DNA from 3 places in the Staphylococcus durrellii genome. Region 3 is predicted to be linked to each of the others. Evidence: riboswitches for the same ligand, from Rfam matches in the RefSeq annotation. Region 3 holds a riboswitch; each other region holds the start of a gene.
The links. A riboswitch is a leader RNA that binds a small molecule or an ion and turns the genes downstream of it on or off. The one in region 3 is predicted to bind thiamine pyrophosphate.
Positions count from the first base shown of each region.

Region 1: linked by a shared signal. The riboswitch ahead of tenA (thiaminase II) and the one ahead of ISP02_RS01450 (thiamine phosphate synthase) in region 3 are both predicted to bind thiamine pyrophosphate.
Region 2: linked by a shared signal. The riboswitch ahead of ISP02_RS08235 (ECF transporter S component) and the one ahead of ISP02_RS01450 (thiamine phosphate synthase) in region 3 are both predicted to bind thiamine pyrophosphate.

Region 1 covers NZ_JADIIO010000001.1:795,189-797,465, forward strand. Annotated here, with positions in the region: gene ISP02_RS03725 (transglycosylase family protein) at 1-637, shown strand, start outside; TPP riboswitch at 764-861, shown strand; gene tenA (thiaminase II) at 938-1,618, shown strand; gene thiD (bifunctional hydroxymethylpyrimidine kinase/phosphomethylpyrimidine kinase) at 1,621-2,277, shown strand, end outside.
Region 2 covers NZ_JADIIO010000001.1:1,712,634-1,714,910, forward strand. Annotated here, with positions in the region: gene auxA (lipoteichoic acid stability factor AuxA) at 1-581, opposite strand, end outside; gene graF (glycopeptide resistance-associated protein GraF) at 855-989, shown strand; TPP riboswitch at 1,071-1,170, shown strand; gene ISP02_RS08235 (ECF transporter S component) at 1,259-1,834, shown strand; gene ISP02_RS08240 (ABC transporter ATP-binding protein) at 1,847-2,277, shown strand, end outside.
Region 3 covers NZ_JADIIO010000001.1:346,562-348,838, forward strand. Annotated here, with positions in the region: gene xylB (xylulokinase) at 1-892, shown strand, start outside; TPP riboswitch at 979-1,088, shown strand; gene ISP02_RS01450 (thiamine phosphate synthase) at 1,169-1,753, shown strand; gene thiO (glycine oxidase ThiO) at 1,746-2,277, shown strand, end outside.

The sequences.
Region 1 (2,277 bases), 450 kb from region 3:
TCCATCTGAATTAAATGCAAAACCTGTTCAAGAAGGTTCTTATAATATAAACTTTGACCAAAATAATACTAATTATCAATTTTCTTCAAATGGTCAAAACTGGTCTTGGAGTTATAATAAAGATGCTGGTAATGCTCAACAAGCTCAACCACAACAAAGTGGAGAAGCTCAACAACAAGAGCAACCACAACAAGGTGGAGAAGCTCAACAACAAGAGCAACCACAACAAAGTGGACAAGCTCAACAACAAGAACAATCACAACAAAGCGCTCAAACTCAACAACAAGAACAACCTAAACAACAACAAGCACCTCAAAATGAGCAAACTCAACAGCCACAACAAGAATCTACTTCAAGCTCAAACGATTCAAGTTCAAGTGATGACAGCGGTTCTTCAGTAAATGTTAACAGTCACTTAAAACAAATCGCTCAACGTGAATCTGGTGGCGACATTCATGCAACAAATGCATCAACTGGTGCATCAGGTAAATATCAATTCTTACAAACTACATGGGACTCAGTAGCACCTTCTCAATATCAAGGTCAACCAGCTTCATCTGCACCTGAATCAGTACAAGATAAAGCTGCAATGAAATTATACAATACTGAAGGTGCTTCACAATGGGTAACTGCATAATTTACCTATAAATTAAAAAATATGATTTAATAATATTAAGCGTTGCCTAATTAAAGGTAGCGCTTTTTTCTTGATTTTTTGCAAATTTCAAGGCTATTTGTTATCTTTAGTAAGAAAACATTATAATAAAACTACTAGGGGAGCCATTGGCTGAGATGATGTAAATCAGACCCTTAGGACCTGATTTGGTTAATACCAACGTAGGAAAGTAGTCTACATGTGCTTAATTTTTAATTTCGCCTAGTTAGGACTACATTCTTACGAGGAATGTAGTTTTTTTTATTAGGAGGAACTTTAGCAATGACATTTTCACAAGAGTTAAGAACAGCAGCTAAACCCATTTTAGCAAATATATATAATGATAATTTCATTCAACACATGCTAGCTGGAGATTTATCAGCCGAAGCAGCAAGATTTTACTTAAGAGCTGACGCATCGTATCTTAAAGAATTTGCAAACATCTATGCATTACTTATACCTAAAGTAAATACTATGGAAGATGTAAAATTTTTAGTAGAACAAATACAATTTATTGTAGATGGTGAAGTTGAAGCCCACGAGATAATAGCTAATTATATTGGAGAAGATTATGAAGAAATAGTGCAAGAGAAAGTATGGCCACCAAGTGGTGATCATTACATTAAACATATGTATTATAATGCATTTGTTAAAGAAAATGCTGCACACACAATAGCAGCAATGGCACCTTGCCCTTATGTATATCAGTATATCGCACGCCAAGCTTTAAAAGATGAAAGTTTAAACAAAAATTGCATATTAGCAAAATGGTTTGAATTTTATAGTACAGAAATGGAAGAACTCGTAAATGTTTTTGATAAATTATTAGATAAATTAACAGAAAATGTATCACAACAAGAACGAGATAGTATTAAAGAAAGTTATTTACAAAGTACTGTTCATGAACAAAACTTTTTTAATATGGCATATATTCAAGAATCATGGGATTTTGGAGGTAAATAAATATGAAAAAACCTAAGATAGCGTTAACGATTGCAGGAACCGACCCAACGGGAGGCGCTGGTGTTATGGCAGACTTAAAATCATTTCATGCCTGTGGTGTATATGGCATGGCAGCTATAACGAGTATCGTGGCGCAAAATACAAAAGGCGTTCAACATATTCACAATTTGACTCCACAATGGTTGGAAGAACAGTTAGATAGTGTATATGATGACGAATTACCTCAAGCTTTAAAAACAGGTATGATTGCGTCTAAAGCGATGATGGAATTAATACAATCATATATATCCAAACACCCAGAAATTCCATATGTAATTGACCCAGTAATGCTTGCTAAAAGTGGTGATTCACTAATGGATGACGAAGGTAAAAACAATTTGAAATCTATTTTATTACCACTTGCTACTGTAGCTACGCCTAATATTCCTGAGGCAGAAGAAATTACAGGATTAACAATTAAAAATGAAACTGATGTATACAAAGCTGGACATATTTTTATAAATGAAATAGGTAGTAAAGGCGTTGTTATTAAAGGTGGTCATGCTAATGATGATGAACAAAATTCTACAGATTATTTATTTATAAAAGATGAAGTTTACAAATTTACAGAACCACGTTTTGATACGCCTCATACACATGGGACAGGTTGCACATTTTCA
Region 2 (2,277 bases), 1.4 Mb from region 3:
CTTAAAATATCTATTGGTAAAATTTGATCGCTGTCTATACGACTATATAGTACAATTTGCGTCAATAGATATACAATGCCATAACTAAAAATAATCCAAAGATAGTGGTACTTACGGTGATTAGGATTCAATTCATCTTTGTAGACGATATATCCTATATGAATTGCGAATGGCACTATAAATAAAACAGCAAAAAAGCTATAAATTTGAGTCATTAAAATAATTGTAATTAAGAAATATAAAATACCTACTACTAAAAAGAATATTGAAATATCATAATCATATTTAGTCGTACGATATAATGTAGAACCTAAACAAATTACTAATGCTCCAAATAAAATAATCAAAATTGCACTTATAATTGGGAAACTACCTATATAATTACTCGTAACTCTGATAATTTCACCAAAAAATGCATTAATAAAGTCCCAAACATTATGAATATGTAATTCTATCTTAGCCTTGCCATTAAGTTTATCAATTAGCGATAAATTAAGTAATATAATGACACTAATTAAGATTGATACTATACCAATTACATAGCTATATAATATTTCGGCGTGTTTTTTCAAAAACGACATACCATTCACCTCAAAGTTATTATATACGAACTTATGATTCTTGTCTTTATTAAAACCGATAAATAAGTCTATAGTATGATATACAACATACACACATTAAACTTTCCACAGTTAGCTTCAATTTAAACAAACTTCAATTACTTAAGAATACCTTATTTTTACGATTCCTTGCAATAGCATTATAATTTATTTGTTTTAAATCTTGTGGAGGAGGTAAATACATCTGTATAACAACTTTATATAGCGAAACCTTAAAATAAGGAGTGGTTACTTATGACTAATGAAGATTTACACAAAGACGTAGCTGAACAAGCAAAAAATGCCGAAAACGAACTGAAAAGTAAAAATGAAGATAGTACAGATAATCACGAAGAAACTATGAAAAATATCCAAGATTTATACGAATAGTTAGAAAATAAGTCGGTTTTCTATTTATAACCTTGACAAATAGTGTTTAAAAGCATACATTAAGGATGAATTAAAACTTAATATTCGCACTAGGGGTGTTTATAACTGAGATGAGGTAACCCTCAAACCCTTTGAACCTGATCTAGATGAGACTAGCGTAGGAAAGTGTACAATTATAATAATTAATTTATTAATTTTTTGTATGAATATGCCTATAATCACGCACAACTTCTAGGGAGGTTGTGCGTTTTTTTATGGAGGAATGTTATATGTCAAAAGGTTTAAAACTATCAGAAATTTTAGTCACAATTTTAATTGCTATCGTTTTTGCAATTATTTATAATATCTGGAATTTTGTCTACAAAGCATTTCAAGTTTCTGGACTACACATTGAAGAAATCACTTATGGTGCCTGGTTCATGGCAGCAATTGTAGCCTATCTAATTATACCTAAAGCAGGTATTGCCTTATTAGCTGAATTTGCTGCAGGTGCTGGAGAAACAATAATTATGGGCCGCTTCGATATCGCTACGATGATTTACGCTTTTGTACAAGGGTTAGCTTGTGAAATTATATTTGCGATTTTTAAATATAAATCTAGAAAAGCGATTGTCGCTATCTTAGCTGGTTTATTAACAGCTATTTCAACATTCCCGATTGACTTCGCCTATGGATATCTAGCTTCACTAACGAGTTGGAATTTAACACTATATATCTTCTTTAGATTGTTAGGTGGCATATTAGTCGCTGGTTTACTTTCATATTATATTGTTAAAGCACTCGATCAGACGGGTGTAACCAGATTATTTAGACCATCATCTAAAGAAGATTATGATAATTTATAAGGAGCGTTGCATGTGTTAGTAGCAAAAAACTTACGCCTCAAATACCCAAACGCTAATAAAAAAATTTTTTCTGGATTAGACCTAACTATTAAAGATAAAGAAAAAGTTCTATTACTAGGCCCTTCAGGTTCTGGGAAAAGCACTTTATTAAATGTGTTGAGTGGTATTGTACCTGATTTAATAGAACTACCATTGAAATATGACAAATTAGATAGAGACTTTAATAGTGGTGTTATTTTCCAAGACCCTGATACGCAATTTTGTATGCCTAAAGTTTATGAGGAATTGGCATTCATTTTAGAAAATAGACAAGTTCCTAGACAAGAAATGGATAATCAAATTACACAAGCATTAAGATCAGTAGGCTTGGCAGTAGACGAAGATCAATACGTTAACCAATTAAGTGGTGGTATGAAACAAAAATTAGCAATAGCTGAAACATT
Region 3 (2,277 bases):
GGTTACCTCAGATACGCATGTAGGGTATTTGAAACAGTCGATTGCTGAAAACCTAGGCATTAAAAACAGAGTTGCCGTATTTGCAGGTGGTGGTGATAATGCTTGCGGTGCTATTGGGGCAGGAGTCATTCAACCTAATCAATCGTTATGTAGCATTGGGACATCAGGTGTAATATTGTCCTGTGAAGCAAAGCAAGAGGCTGTATATGGTAATAATATTCATATGTTTAAACACGCTGTAAATAATTTATCTTATGCTATGGGTGTAACACTTTCAGCTGGTTATAGTCTGAATTGGTTTAAACGTCATTGTGCGCAAAACTACTCATTTGATGAAATTATGTCATGTGCCGAACAATCTAAAATAGGTGCCCGAGGATTGATTTTTGCACCTTATCTAACGGGTGAACGTACTCCACATGGAGATGCTAATATTCGCGGTAGCTTTATTGGATTAAGTGGTATGCATACATTTGGTGATATGGCTCGTGCTGTTGTCGAAGGAATTACTTACTCGTTATACGAGTCCATAGAATATTTGCGCTCTCAAGGTAAGCATATAAACGAAGTTGTTGCCATTGGTGGCGGTGCGAAAAGTGATTTTTGGTTACAATTGCAAGCAGATGTGTTTAATGCAAAAGTATATAAACTAAAACATGAAGAAGGACCATCTATGGGTGCAGCTATGATAGCTGCTACGGGTTTGGAATGGTATGATGATATCGCATCATGTGTTGAACAATTTATCCATAAAGATAAAATTTTTGAGCCAAATAAAGAATGTCATGTAGCTTATCAAAATTACTTTGAAATATACAAAGATGTTTATAATCAAACACAACCTATCACAAAAAAATTACTTGAGCTTACTAAGAAAAGTAAACTTAACTAATATGTAGTACTGGTTTGCAATTTCTAAAGACATAAGTTACATTAACATTACCGATCAATTGATTTTACAATAAATTAAAATTTAATATAAACCACTGGAAGTGCCTTTTTAGAAGGCTGAGATTGAGATTATTATTTCGAAATTCCCGGAACCTGATCCAGTTCATACTGGCGTAGGAAAGTGGCGTTACTTAGACGATTTTTATAATTGAGTATAAACGTTATTTTTCTAACCAGAAAAATAACGTTTTTTTATTATATATAGAGGTGAACACCAATGTTTATAGCAATTACACCGTATAAATTGTTAAATTTGCAAGATATTTTGCACTATCAATCTATTATGGGCTATTATGACCGCCTGATTATACGTACACCTATGACAACGTCTCAGCTCATTGATTGGATAACAAAAGCTATTGAACATGGTATTAGTAAAGACAAATTGACTGTGCATAGCAATGTAGACGTATTTATTGCTTGCGCTATGACATCTATTCATTTCAGTGAATATCATAGTGCCCTAAAAAATTTTAAAACTCAACATCCTCAAGCGATAGTTAGTATGTCTACACACAGTGAAGAAAGTGTAATTTATGCGCAACAACAGCGTTGTGATTATGTATTGTTTGGACATGTTTTTCCTACATCATCCAAACCTAATCAGGAACCAAGGTCGCAAAGCGAAATTACGCAAGTACTGAACAAAAAAATTAAAGTTATTGCTCTAGGTGGGGTGAATATTCGCACGTTACCACAATTGCCGACAGGTTTTGCAGGAATTGCTGGTATTTCATTATTTTATGACAGTGATAATCAAACTTTACGAAAAATTATAGAGGAGTGGTCAAATTATGTTTGATGTACTCATTATCGGTTCTGGCGTCATGGGCATGTCTGTCGCACGTAATTTAAAACATAATAAGTTGAAAATAGGCATCATTGATAGAGATGTCGACGGCATGCACGCTTCTTATAAGGCAGGTGGCATGTTAGGCGCACAAAATGAGTTTTCTAACGATAGTCCTACGTATCGTTTGGCTTTGGAATCCCAGCAATATTTCAAACAATTAAGTGAACAACTGCTATCGGAAGTTGGAAGTGATATCGAATATAAAGAAACAGGATTAATCAAGTTAGCATACGAACCCAAAGACAATAACAAAGTGATAGCACAATATAACTTTTTAGCAAACGTTAATCCGGATGTAAGACTTTTAGAACAAAAAGAAGCTCATCGTTTAACGAGTAATAATTTAAATATTGAAGACATCATGGCATTATATATTCCAAATGATCACCAAGTAAACGCGAATAAGTATACGAAAGCATTATATAAATCGTTAGAACAGAGCAACGTTGAACGTATACAACATACAGAAGTGC